DNA from 4 places in the Bacillus nitratireducens genome. Region 1 is predicted to be linked to each of the others. Evidence: predicted binding sites of a transcription regulator. Region 1 holds the regulator's gene; each other region holds the start of a gene.

Region 1 (7,411 bases):
CCACATATTGATCGCCTTGCGCATGAAGGAAAGCCGACAATTGATTTGCCTCGTGCATGGCTAGAGCCGGATTCGTATGATTTTAGCTTTAGTGGATTGAAATCGGCAGTTATCAACACTGTGCATAACGCAAAACAACGTGGTATAGAAATTGCACCGGAAGATTTAGCAGCAAGTTTCCAAGAAAGTGTAATTGACGTACTTGTAACGAAAGCGTCTCGTGCGGCGGATGCATATAACGTAAAGCAAGTGCTTCTTGCTGGTGGAGTAGCTGCTAATAAAGGGCTTCGTGCACGTTTAGAAGCAGAATTTGCACAAAAAGAAAATATAGAGCTAATTATTCCGCCTCTATCTTTATGCACAGATAATGCAGCGATGATTGCAGCTGCAGGTACAATTGCATACGAACAAGGAAAACGTGCGACATTAGCTTTAAATGCAAATCCAGGATTAGATATTGAAGCATAGTTATACACAAAATTAACCACAGCCTGTGGACAAAACCCATATTATCTGTTGATAATATGGGTTTTGTTGTGTATATAAAATGTGTATAACTTTTTTTGGTAATGTGGATAATGTGGAAAAGTTATTTTAATGTCTATTTTATAAAGGTGGATATGTGCATAAACCTGTGGATAAGGTGGATGAAGTCTGACCTTTAAAGATATTCTTTTTCGGGAAATAAAAAACAAGAAGATATCCCAAAAAAATTTTTGAAACATCCTCCTCTTATTATATAGGTTGCTACTATTGTCAATCTTTGTCGGTTAATCGATATGTCTTGTCGAATCGTTCATATATTTTAAGTTACGGTATATATATTCAAAAAATCGTTGATATAATTTCATGTGCTACGGCACTGGTTTTAAAATAGAAAATAAAAAGGATGTCTCATACATCCTCGACGTATGAGACATCCTTCTTGTTTAAATTCACTTATATATGCAGTTCTTCCCATTCTGCCATACAAGCTTCAAGTTGTTCTTGTAGTGTGTGCTTTTTAGATGTAATTTCACTAGCCTTTTCATAATCTGCATATATTTCTGGTAAGCAAAGCTGATCTTCTAGTGTAGCAATTTCTTCTTCAAATTCTACGATGTTTTGTTCTAGCTCCTCAATTTTCCGAGTACGTTGACGCTCTAATTGTTTACGCTCTTTTTCTTCGAGATAATTTAATTTTTCTTGCGCTACATTTTTTTGAACAGGTGCCTGATTTTCTTGCTGTTCTTGTTGTTCAAATTCTGCACGTTCAATCATTTCATTTTTCTTTTCAACGTAGTAATCGTAATCGCCTAAATATTCTTGTGCACCTTCTGTTGATAACTCAATAACGGTCGTCGTTACACGATTAATAAAGTAACGGTCATGTGAGACGAATAGAAGTGTTCCTGGGTAATCAATTAAAGCATTCTCCAAAATTTCTTTACTATTTAAATCAAGATGGTTCGTTGGCTCATCGAGAATTAATAAATTTGATTTCTGCATCATAAGCTTTGCAAGAGCTAATCGAGCTTTTTGTCCCCCACTAAGAGAAGATACTGGTTTTAGTACATCATCCCCTGTGAATAAAAAGTTGCCTAGTATAGTGCGAATTTCTTTTTCAGGTTGCAGAGGATATTCATCCCATAGTTCATTTAAAACTCGCTTAGAAGATGTTAAGTTAGCTTGTTCTTGATCATAATAACCAACAGATACATTGGATCCGAAAGAAACATCACCATTTAGCAGAGGTAACTTATTCACAAGTGATTTTAATAATGTGGATTTCCCAATTCCGTTCGGTCCAACTAAAGCAACACTATCCCCACGAGTTAGGCGCATAGTTACATGTTCAATAATCGGATCTTCATCATATCCAATAGTTGCATCTTTCACTTGTAAAACATCATTTCCGCTTTGTTTTTCAATATCAAAGTGGAAGGAAGCTGACTTAGAATCGCCCAATGGTCTAGTTAATAATTCCATTCTGTCTAATTGTTTACGGCGACTTTGAGCACGCTTTGTTGTAGATGCACGAGCTATATTTTTTTGCACAAAGTCTTCAAGTTTAGCGATTTCATCTTGTTGCTTTTCATAACGTTTCATCTCTTGCTCGTATAGTGCTGATTTTAAGTCTAAATATTTACTGTAGTTACCAACAAATCGTCTGCTTTCTTTATTCGAAATTTCATATACTTGTGTAACAAGCTTATCTAAGAAATAACGGTCATGAGAAACGATTAAAATCGCGCCAGGATAACCTTGTAAATATTGTTCAAGCCAAGTTAATGTTTCAATGTCCAAATGGTTTGTAGGCTCGTCTAAAATAAGTAAGTCTGGTTTAGTTAATAATAATTTACCAAGAGCTAATCGTGTTTTTTGCCCACCACTTAATGTAGAAATTGTTGTCTGGTGCATCTCAACTGGAAAGCCAAGACCGCTTAAAATCGAGCGGATATCCGCTTCGTACTGATAGCCACCTTGATCTTTATAATCTAATTGTAATTGGTCATAATCAGCTAATAATTTCTCGTATATAGCCGCATTTGAAAAGTTTTCTTCTTTGCCCATCTCTTGCTCTAGCCTTCGAAGTTTTGTCTCCATTTGCTGTAAGTGTGTAAAGACGGTTAACATTTCATCCCAAATTGTTAAAGACGTTTCTAATCCGGTATTTTGAGCTAAATACCCCATTGAGACATCTTTCGGTTTTATAATTTCACCACCATCATGAGATAACTCACCAGCTATTATTTTTAATAATGTAGATTTTCCGGCTCCATTTCGTCCGACTAATGCAATACGATCTTTCGTTTGTACTTCCAATTTTATGTTTGCAAGAATCGTTTCTGCACCGTATAATTTCGAAAGCGCGTTTACTTGTAATAAAATCAATGTTTTCACCTCAAATAATTTCTTAACTTTGCCATGTTTATATTTCTCAATCATACTAAAAATAGTGTATAGTTTAAAATAAAGAGAGAATACTTCTTCTCTTTATTATACAAGGAAATTCATGAGTACTAAACTTCTGTATTTGATTCAAGTATATGAATAAAGATAGGAAGAGAGGAGAGGTTATATGGATCAGCAAAAAATTCCACAGGCCACTGCCAAACGATTGCCTCTATACTATCGATTTATCCAAAACTTATCTCTTTCTGGTAAGCAACGTGTTTCATCAGCCGAATTGAGTGAAGCGGTAAAGGTTGATTCCGCAACTATTCGAAGAGATTTTTCATATTTTGGAGCGTTAGGGAAAAAAGGTTATGGATATAACGTAAATTATTTATTATCATTTTTCCGTGAAACACTCGACCAAGATGATATAACACGTGTAGCACTTATTGGAGTAGGTAATTTAGGGACCGCTTTCTTACATTATAATTTCACGAAAAACAATAATACAAAAATTGAAATGGCGTTTGACGTTAGTGAAGAGAAAGTTGGAACAGAAATCGGAGGCATTCCTGTATATCATTTGGATGAACTAGAAGAACGTTTATCAACTGATATACAAGTGGCAATATTAACAGTACCCGCTACAGTAGCACAATCTGTGGCAGATAGATTGGCAGAAACGAACGTGCATGGTATTTTAAATTTCACACCAGCACGCTTAAATGTGTCAGAGAATATAAGGATTCATCATATTGATTTAGCTGTAGAGTTACAAACACTGGTTTACTTTTTGAAGAATTATCCACAATAAAACGCAGAGGAAGCGACCTCTGCGTTTTATTATTGTTTTTTCTTTGTGAATTTAACTAAGATAAGGCGAAGTGCCAAATTAAAATCAATTGTTGCCATAACTGCAAATAGTATTGTCCACATATTCCAGATTGTATCTGTTACGTTCGTAATGGCGAAACGTGTAAAAATACATCCAAGAAGAAAGTACAATGCAGCCATGAACAATGGTGAGTTTCTCATACAAAAAATCCTCCGATAAAGCCTTGCATTTTTTCAGCTTCTTTAATCATTTCTTGAATTTGTTCATTGCTTACTAAAACTTGAGCAACTGCAACTAATGTATTCATTGCAACATGGGCTGCAATAGGGACGATAATCCGCTTCGTTTTTACATATAAAAAGGCGAATACGAGCCCCATAGAAGTGTATACCAATAAGTGAGTAAAATCAAAATGAATCGCCGCGAATACAAGTGAACTAATGATAGCAGCAATAAAGAAGTTAAACTTCTTATAAAGTGTACCGAATAAAATTTTTCTAAATACGATTTCTTCCAAAATAGGTCCTATTATAGATATGACGATAAGGAACCAAGGTGTCGTTCTTGCGATGTCCATAAGTCTTTCTGTATTTTCAGAGCCAGGTGTAATCCCTAATAATCGCATTTCGATCATACCGGCAATACTTTGTGAAAATAGTGCTAAGAAAAATCCGATAAAAATCCATCCAACTGTAGCTGGAACAGTAGAGCGTATTTTATCTAAATGCCTGTCACGAATGTCTGTTCTGAGTAACCAAAGTACAACGCATAATGCAATGAAAAAGCTAATGATAGCCCAATGACCAGTTATGAGCTGAATTTTTTCCTCTCTAGTAAATCCCCTATTATCGTATAGTCCAGTTTTCAGGAGAAGCGGTAACCCGGCAATGCCTGATAACTGCATTAAAATGTATGTAACGATAATCCACCAATATTGTTTTTTCAAATGGTTTAACCATCCTTTCTAACGCTAGTGTATGAGATAAGGTAGGATAACATGTAAATATGCTACCTACGATATAAACTTTCATTTGAATTATATTTTTTTTGTAAATAAGTATTTGAAAATAAAATAGGAGACAGGAAAAAGTTGTGCATTTAGCGAAAACAACTTAGGGTGTCTTTCATATTGTAACATACAAGAAGTGGGAACAACGATTCATATGGTAAAGGCAGTAGAAGAAGTAATGCTATATAGGAAAGTGTATAAAGTAATTTGCGAAAAAATTATGATTTTTTTACTTGCAAAAGAAATTGAGATTATTTATTATTAGAAGTGTGTTAGCACTCGTGTGACTTGAGTGCTAATAAATAAAATTTACATAACAAAATGAGGAGGTTATTGTTCATGCTAAAGCCATTAGGTGATCGCGTTGTAATTGAACTTGTTCAAGCAGAAGAAAAAACAGCAAGTGGTATTGTATTACCAGACACTGCAAAAGAAAAACCACAAGAGGGTAAAGTTATTGCAGTAGGTACAGGCCGAGTGCTTGAAAATGGTGAGCGTGTTGCTTTAGAGGTAGCAGCAGGTGATCTTATCATCTTCTCAAAATATGCAGGTACTGAAGTGAAATACGAAGGTACAGACTACTTGATTTTACGTGAAAGTGACATTTTAGCAATTATCGGTTAATTATATACATTTTAAAAATCCAAGGGGGTCAATTATTATGGCAAAAGATATTAAATTTAGTGAAGAAGCACGTCGTTCGATGCTTCGCGGTGTCGACACTCTTGCAAACGCAGTAAAAGTAACGCTTGGACCAAAAGGTCGTAACGTTGTACTTGAGAAAAAATTCGGTTCACCACTTATTACAAATGACGGTGTAACAATCGCAAAAGAAATCGAATTAGAAGATGCATTCGAAAACATGGGTGCGAAATTAGTAGCAGAAGTTGCTAGCAAAACAAACGATGTAGCTGGTGACGGAACGACAACTGCAACTGTATTGGCGCAAGCTATGATTCGTGAAGGTTTAAAAAACGTAACAGCTGGTGCTAACCCAATGGGTCTTCGTAAAGGTATCGAAAAAGCTGTTACTGCTGCAATTGAAGAATTAAAAGCGATTTCTAAACCAATCGAAGGTAAATCTTCTATCGCACAAGTAGCTGCTATTTCTGCAGCTGACGAAGAAGTAGGTCAATTAATCGCTGAAGCAATGGAGCGCGTTGGTAACGACGGTGTTATTACTTTAGAAGAGTCTAAAGGATTCACAACAGAATTAGATGTAGTAGAAGGTATGCAATTTGATCGTGGATATGCATCTCCTTACATGATTACTGATTCTGACAAAATGGAAGCAGTTCTTGATAACCCATACATCTTAATTACTGATAAGAAGATTTCTAACATCCAAGAAATCTTACCAGTATTAGAGCAAGTGGTACAACAAGGTAAACCACTTCTTATCATTGCTGAAGATGTAGAAGGCGAAGCTTTAGCTACATTAGTAGTGAACAAACTTCGTGGTACATTCAATGTAGTAGCTGTTAAAGCTCCTGGATTTGGTGACCGTCGTAAAGCAATGCTAGAAGATATCGCAATCTTAACTGGTGGCGAAGTAATCACTGAAGAATTAGGTCGTGACTTAAAATCTGCTACAGTTGAATCTTTAGGACGCGCTGGTAAAATCGTTGTAACGAAAGAAAACACAACTGTAGTTGAAGGTATCGGAAATTCACAACAAATCGAAGCTCGCATTGGCCAAATCCGTGCGCAATTAGAAGAAACTACTTCTGAATTCGATCGTGAAAAATTACAAGAGCGTCTTGCAAAACTTGCTGGCGGCGTAGCAGTAATTAAAGTAGGTGCAGCAACTGAAACTGAGTTAAAAGAGCGCAAACTTCGCATTGAAGATGCACTTAACTCAACTCGTGCAGCAGTAGAAGAAGGTATCGTTGCAGGTGGTGGTACTTCACTTATGAACGTATACACAAAAGTAGCTTCTATCGTAGCTGAAGGCGACGAAGCAACGGGTATCAACATCGTACTTCGTGCATTAGAAGAGCCAGTTCGTCAAATCGCAATCAACGCTGGTCTAGAAGGATCTGTAGTTGTAGAGCGTCTAAAAGGCGAAAAAGTAGGCGTTGGTTTCAACGCAGCTACTGGCGAGTGGGTTAACATGCTTGAAACTGGTATCGTAGATCCAGCTAAAGTAACTCGCTCTGCACTTCAAAACGCAGCATCTGTTGCAGCGATGTTCTTAACAACTGAAGCTGTAGTTGCTGACAAGCCAGAACCAAATGCACCAGCAATGCCTGACATGGGCGGCATGGGCATGGGCGGTATGGGCGGAATGATGTAATTCCGTTCGCCCCGAAAACATCCACTTCTTTATAGAAGTGGATGTTTTTTTGTGTTTTTGAGAAAAGGAAATTAATTTCTGTAGAATTTTGTCGCTTTCTCTCTTGACCATACTGATACTTCATTGTTAGAATCTAGGAAGATAATATAAAACAATCCTTCATATATCCTCGATGATATGGTTTGAGAGTCTCTACCGGGTTACCGTAAACAACCTGACTATGAAGGCAGTGCGTCTTATATTTATAAAGAGCGGAAGACTATCTTTCTTTATAAAGCCAGACCCCTGCCTTTTCTTTGTTATGAGACTAGAGGCGGAGGACTGGCTTTTTTTATTATATTGGTAATGCTTTTCGCCAAATTGGTGAAAATATTTATATACGAGAACTAACGTT
Region 2 (7,411 bases), on a different contig from region 1:
CGACAAGCTTTCCGTCATTTTCTTTATAATTAAAAGGTTTGTATAAACCACTCATCGCATAACGAAATTCTTTTTCACCATTAGATGAGGTAGTAGTGCTTTCCTTGCTACAGGCTCCTAGTATGAAGGATGTACACAGTGTAATACTCGCAACAATAGTTAATAGTTTTCTTTTCATAAAACCCCTCCTATATATTGATCATACGGATGGTTTTAAGTATGTTATCGAGATATTTTATTTGGATGATTAGTTGTGCACCGTATGACTGTATTTCTTTTCGTTTGAAACAGAAGTTACATTATAAAACGTTGCGTAAAAATTGCTTGGCCCGTTCATGTGATGGAGCTGAAAAGAATTGCGCGGGAGGAGCTTCCTCTACAATCTTCCCGTCATCCATAAAGATGACGCGGTCAGCTACATCTCTTGCGAAATTCATTTCATGAGTAACAATAACCATTGTCATTCCTTCTTCAGCAAGTTCTTTCATAACTTGCAACACTTCTCCAACAAGTTCAGGGTCTAAAGCTGAGGTAGGTTCATCAAATAGCATAATTTTAGGATTCATGGCAAGAGCTCGTGCAATCGCAATTCGTTGTTTTTGACCACCGGAAAGGAGGTGGGGAGTTACATCTGCCTTATCTTGTAGGCCAACTTTTTGTAGGAGTTGGTTTCCAATTTCCCTTGCATTTGCTGTCTCTAATTTTTTTACGTGAATAGGTGCTTCTGTGATGTTTTCTAGTGAGGTCATATGAGGAAAGAGGTTAAAGTGCTGAAAAACCATACCGACATTTTCACGGACTTTGTTTAAATTTGAATGCTTTGGATCAATTCGTTCACCTTGTAAATGAATTTCACCTTCATCGTACATTTCTAAAAAGTTAAGACAGCGAAGTAATGTACTTTTGCCGGAACCACTGGCACCGATTAAAACAACAACTTCTTTTTCTTTTACTTCTAAATCAATTCCTTTTAAAACATCAAGTGAACCGAATGATTTTACTAGATTTCGAACTTGAATCATACAAACCCCCCAGTCAAAAATATATTTTACAAATGTTGCCCCTTATTTCTGTAATTAGTCATAAATTGTCAGAATCCTTTATTTTTTTGGCGAGATTTGATATTCAAGGAAATTATGATTTTTAAAATCTCAATACCTTTCTATATCGAAAATACGGATGACAATATATAGATAGCACTTATATTGCTTATAAGAAGGGGAAAGAAGAGATGGAAAAAGAAAGGAAAACATTTTCCTTTGGTTTACGTATACGACCTATGCTATTTACGACAGCTTTAGCTTTAATTACATATTCAACAAGTTTATTTTTTATTTACGTTATATATGATTATTTTCAAAGTTATGTAAGTCAAACTGTTTATAATATTATCGTTATGTTATTAGGTGTAGTATGGTCTGGAATTTTAGCATATGGAGCAGCAACTTTTTTAATTAAAGCACTTCGGAAGTTGGAAGAAGCTGCAAGGAAAGCGGCGGAGGGTGATATTCGGGAAGATGTCCCATTGCCAAAGACGGATGATGAAATTAAGTCTTTAAGTGCTGCATTTAATAGGATGCTAGGAAATTTAAGAGGTAGGGTAAAAAATATTGATACTACATTTTTGTATGCCAATAATCAAGTTCAGAAAATTAGAAAACAAACAGGTGAAGCGACAAAACAAGCACAAGGTGTGTCTGAAACTCTTGCGGAGATTTCTTCCGATGCCGAGCAATCAGCAGCATCGATTCAAGCGATCGTTTCTACTGTTGATACAACGACTTCTATTGCAAATGAAGGAAAAGCAAAACAGTCTGAAGAGTTGTCTTCAGAAATGGTTCAAGCTTTAGGACAAAGTACACGTGTATTTACTTCTTTAATTCAAGGTATTCAAACATTGGCGAGAGAAAATGAAGATTCGATGGAAAATGTACAGAAATTAGAAGAGCGAATGAAACAAGTTGAACACATTGTTTCTGTTGTGAGTGAGATTGCTACCCAAACAAATTTATTAGCACTCAACGCTTCTATTGAGGCAGCTCGTGCAGGAGAGCATGGAAGAGGCTTTGCGGTTGTAGCAGAAGAAGTACGTAAATTGGCTGATGAAAGTGATCATTCCGCAAAAAACATATCGCAGTTATTGCGGAATATGCAAGATGAAGTACAGCAAGTCGCATTGAAAATGACAGAGCAGGTGAAGAAAGCTAAAGAAGAGGCGAAACGCGGAGAAGCTACAGAATTAATTTTAAAAGAAATGTCATCAAGTGTTATGGAAGTAGCCGATGCAACCAAGAAAATTAGCAGTTATATGAATGAACAAGTGAGTCACATTCATCAAACAGGAGCACAAACAAAGGCTGTAGCAGCAATTGCGGATGAAACGTCAGCTGGTTCACAAGAAGTGGCACGTGTGACATTACAACAGTCTAAAAATATGATAGCAATCGATCAATTATTAAAAGACTTAGAGAATCAATCAGCGGATTTAAAGCAAACAATTGAACGGTTTTCAATGTAAAAGAGAAGAACGGAATGCTGTTCTTCTCTTTTTTTAGCTAGATTTAATATCTAACGTTAAAAAGTATAAACTATGAACGTTTCCGCAACATTCTTTTCTGTCCCTTTCGGATGAAAATTATAGCGAGCTATAATATTAAAAGGGGTGTCTTTTATGAAAAAAGAAAAAAGACAACGATTAATTAAACAATTTGTAAAGGAGTATGAAATAGAGAAGCAAGAAAGATTAGTAGAATTGTTAGCAAAAAAAGATGTATTAGTAACACAAGCTACAGTTTCTCGAGATATTCGTGAGTTAAACTTAACGAAGGTACCTTCTCAAGAAGGATTAATGATATATAAATTTTTCTCAGAAGAGCATTTACAAACTGATATAAAGTTAAAGAAAAAATTACGAGAGGTTGTTGTAAAAATTGATTGTGTAGATCAATTAATGGTTATTAAAACATTACCCGGTAATGCACATGTTATTGGTGTTTTGTTTGATGAGTTAGATTGGAAAGAAAAAATAGGATGTATATGTGGAAATGATACATGCCTTATAATTTCTCAGTCGAAATCAGATAGGGAGATTTTAGAAGAAAGGTTAAATTTAATTATTTAGATGCAAAATCCTGTTTTTAATAAAAATTAAAAACAGGATTTTTGTGTAAATACGGAAGTTAAATATTCAACATATATGCGTAATACATGTATTTTTTTATTGAAAAAGCGGGATGGAGTGTTATAAAAATACAAATTCATATGATTTTAAAAAAATAACTTGTTTAATATTTCACAATGATAATGTGGATGTTTTCACAAAGGTGAAAGCGCGTAGCATTTATTATGTACTTGTAAGACATCAAACATATTTAAAAGGAGGTACAACAAATGAAGCATCCGATACATGTTACTTCAGAAATTGGGGAATTACAAACGGTGTTATTAAAACGACCTGGTAAAGAAGTGGAAAACTTAACGCCAGATTATTTACAACAATTATTATTTGACGATATTCCATACTTACCAATTATTCAAAAAGAGCATGATTATTTTGCACAAACATTACGCAATCGGGGTGTTGAAGTTCTTTATTTAGAAAAACTAGCTGCTGAGGCATTAGTAGATAAAAAACTTCGAGAAGAATTTGTTGATCGTATTTTAGAAGAAGGACAGGCTGACGTAAATGTTGCACATCAAACTTTAAAAGAATATTTACTTTCCTTTTCAAATGAAGAATTAATTCAAAAAATTATGGGTGGTGTACGGAAAAACGAAATTGAAACAAGTAAGAAGACACATTTATACGAATTAATGGAAGATCATTATCCGTTTTACTTAGACCCAATGCCTAATTTATATTTTACTCGTGATCCAGCAGCTAGCGTGGGCGATGGCTTAACGATAAATAAGATGAGAGAACCGGCGCGTAGACGTGAATCATTATTCATGGAGTACATCATTAAATATCATCCAAGATTTGCAAATCACAATGTGCCAGTTTGGCTAGATCGTGATTATAAGTTTCCAATTGAAGGTGGCGATGAGCTAATTTTAAATGAAGAAACAATTGCAATTGGGGTGTCTGCCCGTACGTCAGCTAAAGCAATTGAACGTTTAGCTAAAAACCTTTTTAGCCGACAAAATAAAATTAAGAAAGTGTTAGCAATAGAAATTCCAAAATGCCGAGCATTTATGCATTTAGATACAGTGTTTACAATGGTTGATTATGACAAGTTTACAATTCACCCAGCCATTCAAGGGCCAAAAGGAAATATGAATATTTATATTTTAGAAAAAGGTCCAGATGTGGAAACTCTTAAAATTACACATCGTACTTCTTTAATGGAAGCATTAAAAGAGGTATTAGGTTTAAGTGAATTAGTTCTTATTCCTTGTGGAGGAGGAGATGCAATTGCTTCCGCTCGTGAACAATGGAATGACGGTTCTAATACATTAGCAATTGCGCCAGGTGTAGTTGTTACATATGATCGCAACTATGTATCCAATACTTTATTACGGGAACATGGTATAGAAGTCATTGAGGTGCTAAGTTCGGAATTATCTCGTGGTCGTGGGGGTCCACGTTGCATGAGTATGCCAATTGTTCGTAAAGATATTTAGTATAAATAACGGAGAAAGTAGGGATGAAGTATGTTAATGACTAGACCAAATTTAAAAGGAAGAAGTTTTCTAGCTGAAAAAGATTTTACACAAGAAGAATTATTATATTTTCTAGATTTAGCAGCAGAATTAAAAGAGAAAAAGAAAAACGGTGTCCCACATCATTATTTAGAAGGTAAAAATGTAGCGCTATTATTTGAAAAAACCTCTACTCGTACGCGATGTGCATTTACAGTAGCATGTACAGATTTGGGGGCGAACCCTGAATATTTAGGGAAAGGTGATATTCAGCTTGGGAAAAAAGAATCCGTAGAGGATACAGCAAAAGTGTTAGGACGCATGTTTGACGGAATTGAGTTTCGTGGATTTAATCATGAAACTGTAGAATCTTTAGCACAAAATTCTGGTGTGCCGGTTTGGAATGGATTAACAGATATGTGGCATCCAACACAAACACTGGCAGATTTATTAACAATTAGAGAACATGTAGGGAAATTAAAAAATGTGAAGCTCGTTTACGTTGGAGATGGACGAAATAATGTTGCTAATAGCTTACTAGTTGGTGGAGCGATCGTTGGAATGGATGTACGTATTTGTACACCTGAATCTTTATGGCCAGAGCAAGAAGTAATTGATTTAGCAAAAAAATATAATGAACAGGTAATGATAACAAGTAATGTGGAAGAAGCTGTTGCGAATGCAGATGTAATTTATACAGATGTATGGGTGTCTATGGGTGAGGAAGAAAAATTTGCTGAACGTGTCGAGTTATTGAAACCTTATCAAGTAAATATGAAAATGATTAAAGAAACAGGAAATGAAAATGTGATTTTCTTACATTGTTTACCCGCATTCCATGATGTTGAAACGATGTATGGTGAGGAAGTTTATGAGAAATATGGGTTGAGGGAAATGGAGGTAACTGACGAAGTATTCCGCAGTAAACATTCAAAAGTATTTGATCAGGCTGAAAATAGAATGCATACAATTAAAGCGGTTATGGCAGCTACTTTAGGAAACATGGAGTAAAGAAGAAAGGGAGTCTTCCTTTCTTCTTTCTCCTCCTTTAGACACTATCATTCACTATGGCTTTCGTATTGTTATTGCAATTAAAGAGAGGTGAGTGGAATGGATGAAGATAAGAAATTAGGGTTGTTTACATTAACGGCGCTTGTAGTGGGGTCTATGATTGGCGGTGGAGCATTTAATTTAGCAAGTGATATGGCAAAAGGTGCTGGTGCTGGAGCCATTATTATTGGTTGGGTTATAACAGGAATTGGGATGATCGCGCTTGGATTATCTTTTCAAAATCTAACTGTAAAACGGCCAGATTTAGATGGCGGTATTTTTAGCTATGCAAAAGCAGGATTTGGTAATTTTATGGGGTTTAATAGTGCGTGGGGATATTGGCTATCTGCCTGGCTTGGTAATGTAGCTTACGGTACATTATTGTTTTCTTCATTAGGGTATTTCTTCCCAATCTTTGAAGGCGGTCAAAATGTAGCATCCATTATTGGTGCAAGCGTATTATTATGGTGTGTTCACATGTTAATTTTACGTGGAGTTCAATCAGCAGCACTTGTGAATTTAGTAACTACAATCGCAAAATTAGTACCTGTATTTGTATTTATTGTTATAGGAATCTTCGCGTTTCATATTGATACGTTTCTAGATGGATTTTGGGGGCAAACTGGTTCTTTTTCATGGGGAGCGGTTGGCAGCCAAGTTAAAAGTACAATGCTTGTAACTTTATGGGTGTTTATTGGGGTAGAAGGGGCTGTTGTTTTATCTAGTCGAGCAAAAAATAGAAGTGATGTAGGGAAAGCAACGGTTATTGGCTTAATTGGTACACTCATCATTTACATTTTAATTACATTACTGTCTCTTGGACTTATGCAGCAAGCAGATATTGCTAATTTGAAAAATCCGTCTATGGCTTATTTATTTGAAAGTGTTGTTGGAAAATGGGGGGCTATCTTTATTAATTTAGGTTTAGTCATCTCTGTATTAGGTGCTTGGTTAGGCTGGACTTTACTCGCATCTGAAATTCCATATTTGGCAGCTAAAGACGGAGTGTTTCCAAAATGGTTTGCAAAAGAAAATAAAAATAAGGCCCCAATAAATTCATTATGGATAACAAATGGCTTAATTCAAATGTTCTTATTAACATTCGTCGTTTCCGATCAGGCGTATAACTTTGCATTCTCTTTAGCATCTTCAGCTATTTTAATCCCATATGCTTTTTCAGCATTTTATCAACTGAAGCATAGCTTAAAGTCTGAAGAAGTGGATCGAAATAAAAATATAATAATTGGTTTGATAGCAAGTATTTATGGTGTGTGGTTAGTTTATGCAGCTGGTTTAGAGTATTTATTATTAACAATGACTTTATATGCGCCAGGTATTTTTATTTTTTACAATGTTCAAAAGCAAAAGAGTTCGAAGCAAATATTTACTCGAGTGGAATTAGCATCATCGGTAGCAATTGGTGCTTTAGCATTCTTTGCGATTTATGGATTAATTACAGGCAGTATTACTTTATAAAGCGCTGTGAAAGCGAAATTAACTGGAGGGCTGAAATATGGCACGAAGAAAAATTGTAGTTGCACTAGGGGGAAATGCGATACAGTCTGGAAAAGCTACTGCAGGGGCACAGCAAGAAGCATTAGAAAAAACAGCGGAACAACTTGTGAAAATAATGGAAAATGATGTAGATATAGTAATTGCGCACGGAAATGGCCCGCAAGTGGGGAATATTTTATTACAGCAAAAAGCTGCAGAAACGGAA
Region 3 (7,411 bases), on a different contig from region 1:
CAGCAGCAATGAGTCCATTTACATCGGGCAACCGTGTATCAAAAGGTGTTGGGCCACTTAAAAACTGGACAGATATTCGTGAATTCCCGGCTCCAAGTAAAGAAAGATTCCGTGATTGGTATAAAGATCATAAGAAAGGCGGGGACAAATAATGACAGGATTAATTCAAAACCGTGAGTCCTTTCTAGATAATATCGCAAAAGAACTTGGACGCGCGCGTAAAACAGAAGGCGTAGTACGTCCAGCATGGAAAAGTAATGTGAATGTAGAAACGTTAAAAGACTATTCACAAGAAGAATTGTTAGAAGTATTTAAAAATCAATGTACAAACATTCATACAACTGTTGTGGAAACGACAAACGACCGTTTACGTGAAGATATTCAAAAGGTAATCGTTGAAAACGGCGGGGGACCTATTATGTTATCAGCAGATGAACGTTTTGATTCCTATGGATTGACTTCTTTATTTAAGGAAGAGCTTCCAAAGCAAGATGTTGAAGTAAATGTATGGGATCCTGAGAAAAAAGAAGAGAATATGCGTATAGCGGAAAAGGCGAATATTGGAATCGCATTTAGTGATTATACTTTAGCTGAATCTGGTACGATTGTTGTACAGAGTCATAAAGGTCAAGGGCGTTCTTTACACTTTTTACCGACTGTATACTTTGCTATTATTCCACGTGAAACACTTGTACCTCGTATTACACAAGCAGTTCAACATATGAATTCTCGTGTAGAAAAAGGTGAGGCAGTTGCATCTTGTATTAACTTTATTACAGGACCAAGTAACTCTGCGGATATTGAAATGAATCTTGTTGTCGGAGTACACGGACCATTAAAAGCAGTATATTTCATCGTATAAAATAGGGGAAAGCAGGCCGTAAAACGGCCTGCTTTTTTAATAGAATAAAGATAATATGAAGTAGAAGTTCTCTCCTTTTTTTGTTATGTTCTTTTGGAAAGGAGAGGAAGGGATGTTCACTTATTTATATGCATTGTTAATGGGTATGGTGTTTGGTTCTTTTTTTATGGTGATTGCGATGAGAGTTCCGGTAGGGGAATCTATTATTACACCGCGTTCGTACTGTCATTACTGCAAGTATACGTTACAGCCGAAAGAACTGATTCCAATTATTTCATTCTGTATGCAGAAAGGGCGTTGTACGAGTTGTAAAAGAAAAATCTCAAGTTTGTACATAGTATTTGAATTCGTTACAGGGAGTTTATTTTTTCTTACTGTATATGTAATTGGAATAGAGCAGGAGCTCATCATCATTTTATCGCTCATTTCTTTACTGCTTATTATTTCAGTTACAGATTTAGTATATATGTTAATACCTAATCGTATTTTAATTTGGTTTGCTTTTTTGCTTATTTTAGAATGTATTTTTGTACCGTTAGTTACTTGGATAGATAGTATAGCTGGCAGTGGAACTATATTTATTTTGTTATATTGCATGCAAAAGATTCATCCAGCAGGTCTTGGCGGAGGTGATGTAAAACTACTTTCGTTACTCGGATTTATAATAGGAGTGAAAGGTATTTTTATAACTTTATTTTTAGCATCTTGCTTTAGCCTTTGTTTTTTCGGAATAGGTATAGCATTAAAACGTATAAAGATAAGAACTCCAATTCCGTTTGGACCTTTTATTAGCCTTGGAGCAATATGTTACGTGTTGGTTATATATGCAAAATAGAGGGGAGATAGAAAATGAATGTATATATGGATGATCAAAGAAGTTGCCCGTACGGATATGTTTTGGCAACTACAGTAGAATCTGCGTTACAATTTGTTCGGAGTAATAAGGTAAACATCCTCTCTCTTGACTTTAACATGGGATGGAGGCAAAAGAATGGGGCAGAATTTGTAGAAGCCTTTTGTACAGAAGGTCTATATGTTAATGAAATTCACCTTCATACAAATGATGTCATCGGTATGCATCAGATGAAACAGAGAATAGAGAGAGGGAAGGAAGAAGGGGAAATTAATCCTTGTATTGCCTTGAAATATGTGGGGAGCTAAAAACTCCAAAGTAAAACTTTGGAGTTTTTAATGTTTCATATGTGCCTGTAAAGGTATGATTTCCTCTGTTTGAGCTGCGACTAATTCAGTTTCTTCTTGTTCAACAACAGGTGCTTTCTTTGTTACGTAGTGGTATACCATACCGACAAATACGGACCCACCAATAATGTTACCGATTGTAACTGGAATTAAGTTATGAATAGCACCTGAAAAAGAAATTGTTTCAGGATGTGGTGAAACTAAAGATAGTGCAAAGAGTGATAAGTTTGCAATGCTATGCTCGTAACCAGATAAGAAGAATGTGAAAACAAGTAGCATCATAACCATTATTTTTGCTGTATCACCTTTAACTTGAGAAGGTAAGAAGCAGGCAAGGCAGACAAGCCAGTTACATAAAATTGCTTTAAAGAATAATTGCATTGTAGGTGTATTCATCTTTCCTTCAACGACTTTATTCATTAAATGACTGTGATCAATTGCTTCGAAAATTCCAGTTGCGTAAAATAGTAAGGCAAAGAATAAAGCACCAGCTAAGTTACCTGCATAACAAGCAACCCAGTTGCGAAGTGTATCAGAAATAGTTGTTTCTTTTCTTAAAGTTGCTACTGTGAAGTACATTGTATTGCCAGTAAATAATTCAGCGCCGCCATATATAATAAGTACGAGAGCAATTCCGAAAAACATAGAAGCAGCTAAATAAGTTGCTGGTGAATCTGCAATGTGAAAAAAGTTACCTAATTTAAAACATAGTACAATAATAAAACCGATATAAATACCCGCAAGTGCCGCACGAATGAAATATTGCATTGGACTTGTATCTAGCATTTGCTTTTTGCTCTTAGCCAGTTTGACAACATAATCTAATCCTTGTTCTAGCATGAGTAATACGCTCCTTTAGTACATCATCTATAAATACTCCTTATATGAATAAAGTACATGGAATTGTTCATAGTTTCAATAAGTTTGTGCAATGTTTCACAAAAAGGACATACATACATTAAGAAAGCGGTTACAAAAGGTAGTATAATGGAATTTTTTCTAAAAATAGAGAGGGAATTGAAGCAAAAAAGAAAAAGCGCTGTAATTACAGCGCTTTTTCGTCTAAATTCTTTTCTACTTTTACTTCTACTTCTTTCGAGAAGAACCAACCGCCAACTGCGATTCCAACTAATACAATCCAGAATGTAAGTTTCCACGGAGTAGATTCTGGGAATGAATGTGGAATTACATTTAATGCAGGGTGTGCTAATGTATAGATTGCTAACTTCACACCAACCCAACCTACAATTAAGAATGCTGCAGTTTCAAGTCCTGGCTTACGTTTTAATATTTGTACGAAAGCAGTTGCTGCAAATCGCATAATGATTAATCCGATAAGTCCACCTACAAAGATAACAACGAATTGCCCAGTATCAAGACTACCAATTGTACCTAATCCTGTTTTTGGTAAAGTCATTGCTAATGCAACAGCAGCTAAAATTGAATCAACTGCGAAGGCAATATCAGCAACCTCGACTTTAAATACAGTCCACCAAAAGTTCTCTTGTTTTTTCTTTGCTTCTTTTTCTGCTGTGTCTTCATCCGTATTCTTTTTAACATACGTTTTAAATAAGTGATTACCAGCGATAAACATAAGGTAAATGGCACCGATTGCTTGCACTTGCCATACATCGACTAGGAACGAAATCATAAATAATGATCCGAATCGGAAAACAAATGCCCCCGCTAATCCATAAAATAGTGCTTTTTTACGTTTTTCTTCTGGTAAATGTTTTACCATAATTGCGAGAACGAGAGCGTTATCAGCCGCTAAAATCCCCTCTAGTGCAATTAGGATGAGTAATACCCAACCATACTCCAATAATAATGATACATCCATGTACATTCTCCTCTCATTTCTATAAATACTAAACAAGTGAAGAAGTTCCACATTGTTTAGTTTCCCCATACTCCTGCGCATCAACGGTGGAAGGAATTGGTAAAAACAAAAAAGACCTCTGCCGTTGATAGGCAAAGGTCTTGCTAGACATATGTAATGAAAATGCCAACAAAGCCGGAAGAACTAAGTTCTACGTAATGACGACTTTGTTTCCAAGAAATAATTCTTGGACGCTACTCCCCTTTGGAGATATGCTATTGTATTCTCATTATATGGATAATTTATACGGTTGTCAACCTGTTAAAATATCTTCGTTTGGATATTTTATTCTTCTTTGTTTTTTGCGGGCAAATGAAAAGGCTAATGTTAAAGGCCCCATCTTTCCAAAAAACATCATAAAGATAATAATTGTTTTGCCGATGATTGTTAAGTGTGGCGTCAAATTCATGCTAAGGCCGACAGTTCCAAATGCTGAAAATACTTCAAAAGCACTCATTAATAAAGGAACTCGTTCAGTGATGCTTAAAATTAAAATAGAAAGAAAAATAAACGAAATTGAAATAATGGTGATCGTTAAAGATTTGACAATGAGCGTATCTTTAATGGATTTTTTAAACACGACAATATCATCTTGTTCATGCAAAAATTTAAATACGCCTAAAAACATAATTAAAAAAGTTGTTAACTTAATCCCACCACCAGTTGAAGCACTGCCAGCACCAATAAACATAAGAAGCATCATTAATAAAAGGGAAGGTTTTGATAATGCAGAGATATCAACAGTATTAAACCCGGCAGTGCGCGTCGAAATCGCTTGAAAATAAGCAGCCATACCTTCTTCAAAGGGGGTAAAACCTCTCATGGAAATTGAATTATGAAACTCGAATATAAAAATAAAAGCTGTAGCAATAATATTGACGATTAGAGTAGAAGAGAGCATAAGTTTTGAGTGCAAAGTAAGGTTTTTAAAGTTTTTCTTTCTTTTTATATCTACGATCACTGTAAAACCAATTCCCCCTAAAATAATGAGAGAAGAAATAACAAGATTGACGAGAACGCTATGAGAGTGGGACATTAAATTATCGCTCCATATAGAAAAGCCAGCATTGTTAAAGGCAGAGATCGAATGAAAAAAGCTATAATATATACCTTTGGCAATTCCGTATTTTGGTACCCATTCAAAAGAGAGAAGTAAAGTAGCGATACATTCTACAGCAAAAGAAAATAAAAATAATGCTTTTGCAAGACGAATGATTCCACCGACATTTGTTTGGTTTAATGCTTGTTGTAATAAAATTCTGTTTTGAAGACCAATTTTTCTGCCGAGCATAATTGCAATTAAAACAGCAAAGCTCATAATGCCAAGGCCGCCAACTTGTATAAGTGTTAAAATTACACATTGACCAAATAAGGTAAATACTTTTCCAGTGTCCACAACACCAAGTCCTGTAACCGTACAAGCAGAAACCGTTGTAAATAAGGCATCGAGCCATGAAATAGATGTTGTTGTAGCAATTGGCAATTTTAATAAGCATGTACCAATAATTGATAGCGTAATAAAAGATAAAGTAAGAACACGGGGAGGGCTCATGCTAATGTTAATCCGTTTCATGTCACATATCGTTCCTTTCAATTTGCTCTTACTAGTATGTGAAGAAGAACTATTATGTATGTTAAAAAAGAAAGAGGCAGAGAATATCTGCCTCTAAGCCATATGTTATATAATTATCCGCGTAATTGTTGTTGAGCTAAAGCAACAAGACGTTTTGTTACTTCACCGCCAACTGAGCCGTTAGAACGAGATGCTGTGTTAGACCCTAAGCTTACACCAAATTCTTGCGCAATTTCATATTTAAATTGTTCAAGCGCTTGTTCTGCACCTGGAACTAGTAATTTGTTTGTTTTTACCATGTTGATACACATCCTTATGAGTAGTCCAGTTCAGCTAAGTACTATCTGAACTGGTACCGTTATTTTATGTGGAAACGACGTGCTCATACACGGAAGTAATCGGTGTGTTTAGAAGTTCTTGGATAGAAAAAAAGAGTAGCAAATTTGCTACTCTTTTTTCAGTATTGTCGCTGTACCTTCCACGACAATATCATCGGATTGATTATATATGTTTGTTTGCAGCGTAATGATTTTTTTATCGTCACGTTTTTTTATAACTTCTGCCACAACGCGAAGTGTATCACCGATTTTGACAGGAGCACGGAATGAAACGTTTTGAGATAAATAAATCGTATTTTTGCCCGGGAGTTTCGTTCCAAGAATGGTAGAAATAAAACTTGAAACGAGCATGCCATGAGCAATACGTTCTTTGAACATTGTCGTTTTTGCAAAAGAGTCTAGAATATGAATAGGATTTACATCTCCAGTCAATTTTGCGAAATTGATAACGTCCTCATCCGTAATTTTTTTTGTTAGTGATGCTTGATCACCGACTTGAATCTCATCGTAACGAAGCTCCGGAACAGTTTGTGCTTCTTGAAATGGATTCATTTTGTCCTCCTTCTTTTCCATATCGAAAAATGTAAGCCATCTTGATGTAGTAGGAGGAAGAAAGAGTTTTGTTTGTGCTGCAGTTAGTTGCCACATTTTTCTTACTTGATGGAAGTAAATAAATTTTTTGAGTTTTCCTCGAACTGCTTTGCGAGTTCTAGTTGTTTGGACTTGAACTCTCCCAAAAAAACTTCTAACTGTTTTTGAACCTCTTCACGTTGCGATTGTTGTTGTTCGATAAAGTGTTTTGTTGTTTCTTCAAATTGACCGCTAGTTTGAGTAAGAATAGACAAAGATGTTTTCGTAGGAGAAACAGTAAGTTGGTGCATTTGAGTAGAAAGCTCATTCCATTTTTCTTGCCACTCGTTAATTTGATCATTTAAGGAGTTTCCAGTTAATTGCTTCACGTAATCCGTATATTGGTTATTGAACTGAGCAGTGAATTGATGTAGTTCTTTTTCTAGTTCATCTACTCCTGATGTTAATTTATGCAAAGCGTCTTGTTGTTGTTTTAACGTTTCTAAAGTAAGTTGCTCTAATTGTTTCCCGGCTGAAGAGAAGAGGGAAAGAGATTGAGACCAGTTTTTCCAAAATGCATCGACTAATTCGTATGGCTTAGTTTCCATTGTTTGACCTCCAAATGTTTTTTTGCATATTGTGAACGCAGATTACTCTGCTGTACCACCAGGTGAAGATGAAGAATCCTTTTCATCCTTTTCTGGAGAAGTAGAAAATGGAAAGAATGCATTGGTGTATAACGTGAAAAACGTCCGCAACATATTTTGATAATGTTCAAAAGAAGTCGCACATGTTGTTAAATATTGCTCTCCATATTCTGTTAAAGAATAAATTCGTTTCGCTGGCCCGCCTTCGCTTGTATCCCAAGTAGAAGAAATAAGATTTTCTTTTTCTAATTTGCGTAGTGTCCTATACACATTACCTTGGTCAACAGAAGAAAAGCCGATGTCCATTAGCATTTGAATAAGTTTGTAACCATGAAGACTCCA
Region 4 (7,411 bases), on a different contig from region 1:
AAAAAATGTTTCTCAACATTATTTGTCACAATTTTCTTGAAATGGAAAATTCATAAGCATATACTTGTTCTCAATAAAGAACATCAATCCTTCGCCAATATAATTCATACTGAAATGCTATGTTTACTCTATTCATATTCCATGCGAACGTTTGATGAAAATTTAAACTAGGGGGCTTTCTTATGTCATTAAAACAAAAAGTAGGAATGGGATTTGTCACAGCCACACTTGGCTTATCCCTTACATTCGGTGGTGTATTCGCCTATTTCAGTGATTCTGAAACATCGAATAATTCATTTCAAGCTGGAACACTAGACCTTTCTCTTAATCCAAGTGTAATCGTTGATGTGAAAGATTTAAAGCCTGGTGATTTTATTGAAAGAAATTTCAAGCTTGAAAACAAAGGAACATTGGATATTGCAAAAGTATCACTCGAAACATCCTATGAAGTTACAGATGCAAAGCAAAACAATGCTGGTGAAGATTTAGGTGAACATATCGTCGTAAAGTTTCTAGTTAACGATGGTAAGCCATCTAATCCAAATGATGATCACGAGGTTTTATGGGAAACAAAACTATCAGAACTAAAAACTATGAAGCCTGAGGATGTAGCTACTTCTCTAGAACGTCATAACTTAATAGATGGTATTAAATCTGATAAAACGGATTACTTACACGTTCTATTCTCATTTGAAGATAATGACCAAGATCAAAATAAGTTTCAAGGTGATTCTTTACAACTAAACTGGACATTCAATGCAGAACAAACAAAAGGTGAAGAGAAATAATCTTATTTTTTCTCTATTAAAAAACACAAATTATCGGAGGCTTATACATGAAAAAGAAAAATCGTTTTGTTACGGGAATTGTAACGGCTGGCGTTCTATTTTCAACAGCTCTTCCTTTCAATGTTCTTGCTAAAAGCCCTATTAACCAAATTGACTTATCAAATGCTCATTCTTTACTATCAAAACTTTCCAAAGGAGAGCGCCTGGCATTACAAACATTGGATGCCAATCCTGGCTTTACTATTTCACCAGATATTAATACAAGTAGTTCTGAACCAGTAAATATCATTGTAGAGTTTCAAACTGCACCAGTAAAAATTAATGAATTGAAACAAAAAGCAAAAGGATTGCAGGCTGCTCCTGAAAATATAAAGGCACGTATTGATCAAGAGCATGAAGAATTCCAAGAAGGATTAAAACACCTTCACCAATTCAGCCCATCAGTGAAATCAGGAAATTTCCAGTCTGTACAAATTAAACGCTCTTATAAACATGCGATGAACGGCGTGGCGATGACATTACCAGCTAATACAGTTGAAGAACTGTTGCGAATTGGCGTCGTAAAACGTATTTGGAAAGATTACGAAGTAAAATTAAATTTACCGAAACAAGCTGAGCAAAAAGCACCTCAAAAACTAACTGATAGCATTCCGCAAATTGGGGTAGATAAGTTACATAGCGAGGGCATTACCGGAAAAGGAATTAAAGTCGGAGTATTAGATACAGGTATTGATTACAATCACCCTGACTTAAAAGATGTGTATAAAGGCTATCGCGCAAAACCGGGTGAAGATTCTAGTAAGGTAGACCCAAACTCTGTAAAAGGTTGGGACTTTATTAATAACGATGCAGATCCGATGGAAACAACTTATACAGAGTGGCAACAATCTGGCGCTCCTGAATTTGATAATCGTGGTTCTTCCTTCTACACAGCACACGGTACTCACGTAGCAGGTATCGTTTCTGCTCAAAAGAAAAATAAATCAGATTCAGCAGTAAAAGGTGTTGCACCTGACATTGAACTGTATAACTATCGTGTACTGGGTCCTTATGGAAGCGGAGATAGTTCTGGTATTATTGCTGCAATCGATAAATCTATTTCTGACGGTATGAATGTCATTAACTTATCGTTAGGTGACGATAGTAACAATCCGCTTGATCCAACATCTATCGCTGTTAATAACGCAATGCTTTCCGGTGTTGTTACAGTCGTTGCTGCTGGTAACTCTGGTCCAAATCCAGCGACACTCGGATCACCAGGTGCTTCTCCATTTGCTATTACAGTTGGGGCAAGCGATAGCTCTATTTCCTTACCGAAACTATCAGGTCATGCTGGACAATTACAATTCCCTAACCTAATTTTATTCGGCAAAAACTTCACTGATAAAATAGAAGATTTCAAAGGACAATCTCTCCCTATTGAATCTGTAGGAATCGGTACTCCTGACGAGTTTAGTAAAAAGGATGTAAAAGGAAAAATCGCACTCGTTGCACGTGGCACACTCTCATTTGATGAAAAAATCGTTAATGCGAAACAAGCTGGTGCAAAAGCCGTTATTATTTATAACAATGTGGACGGAGAAATTCCTTTCTACATTGGTGAAAGCACAAAATACATTCCAGCCTTCCGCCTAACGAAAGAAGATGGCGAAAAACTAAAAGCTCAAATTGAACAAGGCAGCACATCCTTAACTTTCGATGAAATCAATTACATTCAAACAGAAGGTGATCACCTTGCAGACTTTAGCTCACGTGGCCCTGTTACATCGAATGATGATATTAAACCTGATATTACAGCGCCTGGTGTTGCGGTACTTTCAACAGTACCTGAATATATTAACGACCCACAAGAGGGTGAAAACTATGATGTTTCCTATGAGCGTATGCAAGGAACATCCATGGCGTCTCCACATATCGCTGGCGTTGCTGCTCTTATTTTGCAAGAACACCCAGAATACTCTCCATTCGATGTAAAGGCATCTCTTATGAACACAGCTGATGATTTAAAAGAAAAGTATTCCGTATATGAAGTTGGAGCTGGACGAGTAGATGCTTATAACTCTGTTCACACTGAAACAAGTTTTAAAGTGTTAGATACGACAAAAACAGTTGTAAATGATGAAGTGATTGAAGTACCAGAAGAAACTGGATCCATTGCATTCGGGAAGTACTATCAAAAAGACGGGGAATCTATTGAACAAAAACGAAAAATTAAAATTGAAAATCGCAATAAACAAGAGAAGAAAGAATTTAAAACAGAAATTTCTTATACACCAGCATCTTCTGCTATTAACGATGCTACCGCAAACGGTGTAAAAGTTTCTACTTCTGAAATACTTACGATTGATGCTGGTAAATCAGATGAAATTGAGGCAAAAATTAATATTCCAGCTGGTGCAAAACAAGGCCGATATGAAGGATATATTCATATTACAAACACGAAAAATAAAGAAGAAACGTATCAAATTCCGTTCTCTATTCGTGTATCAGAGCCTGGTATTGAAAATGCACTATTATCAAGAAAAACAATCTCAACTGATACATCTACATTCAATCCATACCGTGAATCATATGTTCACGGGGCATTCCAATTAAACAGCGAACTTGAAACGTTAGATCTTATTGTGAAAGACTCAAAAACAAATAAAGCGCTCGGCTTCATTGGAACATTAAACACGAGTGAACTAAAAACGGATGTGTATTACTACTTAGATTCATTCTTTAACGGCAGAGTGTATCCTTTTACAAATGATCCTGCAAAACCAATTGGTGATGAGAAAATCGACTTACCAGAAGGAGATTACACAATTGAATTTGTTGGCTATGATAAAGCCGGGAAAGCACGTGTGAAAGGTGATTATGTCGTAATTGATAATACACCGCCAGAAGTGAAATTAACTGGATTACAGCCTGGTATTTATGAACTAAATGAAGAAAACTATACAGTAGAAGACGGTAAAAAAGCACTATGGATTAAAGGAAATGTATATGATTCAAACGTTGACTACTTAAAAGGAAAAGGATTAAACATTACGCAAGAGGCTAACGGAGTTATGTACTATGACTATTCTCCATACTTGCATAAGTTTTTACCGATTACTGAAAATGGTGACTTTAAAGTTGGTATTACACCTGACTCCTTCAGAACGGAAGGCACAATGAACACAGGCGTGTATATTTTCGATTATGCAACTGCAGGCCCTGACTATCCAAGCGGTGTAAATAACTATTGGTTTATCCCGCAAGGTACTCAATATGCAAAAGCTAATTATAATAAAAAAGAATTATATAAAAATGATGAATTCACTGTGACACTAGATGCTAAACACGTAAAACAATTTGTTGCTGGAGAATTTAACGTAAAATTCCTAGAGAAGAACTTCAAATTTGCAAATGCGAAATTGAATCCTGCTTTTGAAAAACTCCTTTCTGAAAAAGGGGTAACGGCAAAAGTAAATGAACCAAAACTAGAAGAAGGTTCTGTTACAGTAGGCGGAGCTATTGATGATAAAAACTTCGCTGGATTAGACGGTGATTTCCCATTCATTGATGTAACTTTCAAAGTAGAAAATGATGAATTTTATGAAGCAAATGCTCAATTAGATTTACCAGTATTCGTTTACTGGAAACAAGGTGAATCAGAGCCAAACAGAATGCGTGTACTGCAAGATCAAACATTCTCAGTTATGTCTTTAAACTCACTAGTAGAAGGAAATATTAAACCTGGTGCATTCGTAAATGAACGTGGATATTTAGATGAAAAGTTCGATTATACGAAACTTGGCGTAAAAGTATATGCAACTGATTCTTACCGTCATAAATTTGAAGGCTCACTAGATAAATACGGATACTTCAAATTAAATGGACTTCCTGTTAATAAACGTGACTATAACTTATTCGTAGAAGTCCCAGGGCATTTAACAAGCCGCCTAACAACGAAATTAGGCACTGAAAAAGATGGTAAGCTGCTTGGCCAATATTATTATGCACGACCTGATGAAAACCTTGCAGGTGATGTAAATGGAGATAAAGTCATTGATATTAAAGATGCTGAAATTATCGCTAGCAACTATGGTAAAAAGGGAGTATCTGTAAAAGACGGTGACCTTAACAAAGATGGTATTGTCGACGAAAAAGATATTCGTTTCGTTGAAAAGAACTTCTTGAAAAAAGGTCCAGATGCATCTAAATCACAAACACCTGTTGAAAAATCAAAAAGCGGTACACTTGCAGACATTTTAAAGAAATTAGGATTAGCGCCTAAAAAATGATAAAGTGAAACTTTAATCAGTGGGGGTTTTGTTCATCCCCCACTGATTATTAGCCTTCACCAATCGGGCTTTTACGGGCAGTTGATCCCCCACCTAACTTCTTTGCTTTCGCTGCATTTTGAGGTGGGGGTCTTACTGCCCGGCAAATAGCGGGATAATAAAGAGCACTCTATATAAAATAGAGTGCTCTTTTCTATAAACGACCCTGATCCAGCAAAAGGGGTATATTGGGGATATACAAGGGAAACCGGAAAAGGAATTTATATTAAATTATATAAAAACTCAGAGGTAGGAAGCAGTTTCCCGCCTCTGAATTATTTAGCAATTATTATAGTACTGGTGCCATTGTTTCTTTTAATACTTTTACAGAATGAGCGAACTTCACTTTTTCTTCTTCGTTTAATTCAAGTTCTACGATTTCACGTACACCTTGGCGGTTAATAACAGCTGGAACACCTACGTAAGCATCTTTCTCACCATATTGGCCTTCAAGGTATGCAGATACAGTTAACACGCTGTTCTCGTTGCTTAAGATTGCTTTAGTTACACGAAGTAGTGACATACCGATTCCGTAGTAAGTTGCACCTTTACGCTCAATGATATGGTAAGCTGCATCACGTACATTTTCAAAGATTTTATCTAAATCTTCTTGGTTGTATTGTTCGTTGTTCGCTAAGATTGTTTCTAGTTTTTGTACACCTACAGTAGCGTGGCTCCATACTGGAAGTTCAGTGTCACCGTGCTCACCAACGATGTAAGCATGAACGTTACGTGGATCTACATCTAAGTAGTCACCTAACATGTAACGGAAACGAGCAGAGTCTAAAGTAGTACCAGAACCGATTACGCGCTCTTTCGGTAAACCAGATTCTTTCCAAGTTACGTAAGTTAAAATATCAACTGGGTTAGTTGCGATTAAGAAGATTCCATCGAATCCGCTATCCATAATACCGCGAACGATTTGTTTAAAGATCTTTGTATTTTTCTCAACTAAGTCTAAACGAGTTTCGCCTGGCTTTTGTGGTAATCCAGCAGTGATAACAACTAGATCTGCATCTTTACAATCTGCATAGCTACCGCTCCAAACTTTTGTTGCTGCTGGAGAGAATGGTACCGCATGGCTTAAGTCCATTGCTTCTCCTTCTGCTTTTGCTTCATTAACATCTACTAATACGAATTCTTCAGCTACACCTTGGTTAATCATTGAGTAAGCATAACTACAACCTACAGCTCCTGTTCCTACTAATACTACGCGATTGATACCTTTTTTCATGTTAATTTCCCCTTTCAATTGTTTACATCTATTTTTTTATTATTGTTTAAGTAATTAATTAAAATACTAATTTAATGTTGTTTAACTTCTTTACATTCATATTGTAGCATGGATTATTGTGAATTACTTCACAAATTATGACCTAATTGTGAACTTTTTCACATAGAGTGTAAAGTTATTGGATTAGGTGTGGAATCCATACCAATTTAGGGGTTTTGTTTAGATTGTGAACGTGGATAGTTCCGTTTTTATCGGTAAATGAAATTATATAGACGATTTTTGGAATATATCCACCGTAACTCAAAATATATCAACGATTCGATGACCTTTTCACACTCCATCGCTCTCTCCTTTCTATTAGTTAGACGATTCAAATAGAAAAAAGTATACAAGAAATCCATAAAAAAAAAGCAGACTATCCAAAGTCCACTTTTACACAACAAAAAAGAGATAGCAGATTATGCTATCTCTTTTAGTATGACCCGTACGGGATTCGAACCCGTGTTACCGCCGTGAAAGGGCGGTGTCTTAACCACTTGACCAACGGGCCAGTTCTGGCAGAGAAGAAGGGATTCGAACCCTCGCACCGCGTTCGCGATCTACTCCCTTAGCAGGGGAGCCCCTTGAGCCACTTGGGTACTTCTCTATAATATGGCTCCGCAGGTAGGACTCGAACCTACGACCGATCGGTTAACAGCCGATAGCTCTACCACTGAGCTACTGCGGAATAATTATGGTGGGCCTAAATGGACTCGAACCATCGACCTCACGCTTATCAGGCGTGCGCTCTAACCAGCTGAGCTATAGGCCCATAATTGAAAAGCGGGTGAAGAGAATCGAACTCTCGACCAGAGCTTGGAAGGCTCTTGTTTTACCACTAAACTACACCCGCATTAAATTGAAAATGGTGAGCCATGAAGGATTCGAACCTTCGACCCTCTGATTAAAAGTCAGATGCTCTACCAACTGAGCTAATGGCTCATTTTGAAAGTGGTGCCGGCTAGAGGACTTGAACCCCCAACCTACTGATTACAAGTCAGTTGCTCTACCAATTGAGCTAAGCCGGCTTGCGACTTCAA

The links. The regulator Rex, encoded in region 1, represses fermentation and respiration genes when NADH is low (regulators of the CRP and FNR family bind a similar motif). The targets are predictions, from matches to a motif close to TTGTGAAATATTTCACAA.
Region 2: a site for Rex is predicted at 3,281-3,298, ahead of arcA (arginine deiminase). Genes of this name have one in related genera too.
Region 3: a site for Rex is predicted at 2,987-3,004, ahead of Q3V31_RS04765 (formate/nitrite transporter family protein). Genes of this name have one in related genera too.
Region 4: a site for Rex is predicted at 6,449-6,466, ahead of Q3V31_RS11860 (L-lactate dehydrogenase). Genes of this name have one in related genera too.

What each region holds. Positions count from the first base shown of each region.
Region 1 covers NZ_JAUMJO010000023.1:5,936-13,346, reverse strand. The annotation lists gene tsaD (tRNA (adenosine(37)-N6)-threonylcarbamoyltransferase complex transferase subunit TsaD) at 1-468, shown strand, start outside; gene Q3V31_RS30150 (ABC-F family ATP-binding cassette domain-containing protein) at 940-2,874, opposite strand; gene Q3V31_RS30145 (redox-sensing transcriptional repressor Rex) at 3,062-3,691, shown strand; gene Q3V31_RS30140 (YdiK family protein) at 3,721-3,912, opposite strand; gene Q3V31_RS30135 (CPBP family intramembrane glutamic endopeptidase) at 3,909-4,658, opposite strand; gene groES (co-chaperone GroES) at 5,061-5,345, shown strand; gene groL (chaperonin GroEL) at 5,383-7,017, shown strand; purine riboswitch at 7,157-7,258, shown strand.
Region 2 covers NZ_JAUMJO010000007.1:87,253-94,663, forward strand. The annotation lists gene Q3V31_RS23780 (ABC transporter substrate-binding protein) at 1-178, opposite strand, end outside; gene Q3V31_RS23785 (amino acid ABC transporter ATP-binding protein) at 300-1,022, opposite strand; gene Q3V31_RS23790 (methyl-accepting chemotaxis protein) at 1,232-2,518, shown strand; gene argR (arginine repressor) at 2,672-3,121, shown strand; gene arcA (arginine deiminase) at 3,391-4,623, shown strand; gene argF (ornithine carbamoyltransferase) at 4,654-5,652, shown strand; gene arcD (arginine-ornithine antiporter) at 5,752-7,167, shown strand; gene arcC (carbamate kinase) at 7,205-7,411, shown strand, end outside.
Region 3 covers NZ_JAUMJO010000001.1:892,979-900,389, reverse strand. The annotation lists gene Q3V31_RS04785 (LutB/LldF family L-lactate oxidation iron-sulfur protein) at 1-152, shown strand, start outside; gene Q3V31_RS04780 (LutC/YkgG family protein) at 152-862, shown strand; gene Q3V31_RS04775 (prepilin peptidase) at 975-1,697, shown strand; gene Q3V31_RS04770 (cyclic-phosphate processing receiver domain-containing protein) at 1,712-2,023, shown strand; gene Q3V31_RS04765 (formate/nitrite transporter family protein) at 2,051-2,902, opposite strand; gene Q3V31_RS04760 (TerC family protein) at 3,108-3,902, opposite strand; yybP-ykoY riboswitch at 3,982-4,156, opposite strand; gene Q3V31_RS04755 (TrkH family potassium uptake protein) at 4,195-5,514, opposite strand; gene Q3V31_RS04750 (alpha/beta-type small acid-soluble spore protein) at 5,628-5,813, opposite strand; gene Q3V31_RS04745 (MaoC family dehydratase) at 5,961-6,404, opposite strand; gene phaP (polyhydroxyalkanoic acid inclusion protein PhaP) at 6,506-7,030, opposite strand; gene phaQ (poly-beta-hydroxybutyrate-responsive repressor) at 7,073-7,411, opposite strand, start outside.
Region 4 covers NZ_JAUMJO010000003.1:768-8,178, reverse strand. The annotation lists gene Q3V31_RS11870 (CalY family protein) at 183-788, shown strand; gene Q3V31_RS11865 (S8 family serine peptidase) at 836-5,059, shown strand; gene Q3V31_RS11860 (L-lactate dehydrogenase) at 5,388-6,332, opposite strand; tRNA gene Q3V31_RS11855 (tRNA-Glu) at 6,811-6,882, opposite strand; tRNA gene Q3V31_RS11850 (tRNA-Ser) at 6,888-6,978, opposite strand; tRNA gene Q3V31_RS11845 (tRNA-Asn) at 6,985-7,059, opposite strand; tRNA gene Q3V31_RS11840 (tRNA-Ile) at 7,067-7,143, opposite strand; tRNA gene Q3V31_RS11835 (tRNA-Gly) at 7,154-7,224, opposite strand; tRNA gene Q3V31_RS11830 (tRNA-Lys) at 7,238-7,313, opposite strand; tRNA gene Q3V31_RS11825 (tRNA-Thr) at 7,324-7,399, opposite strand.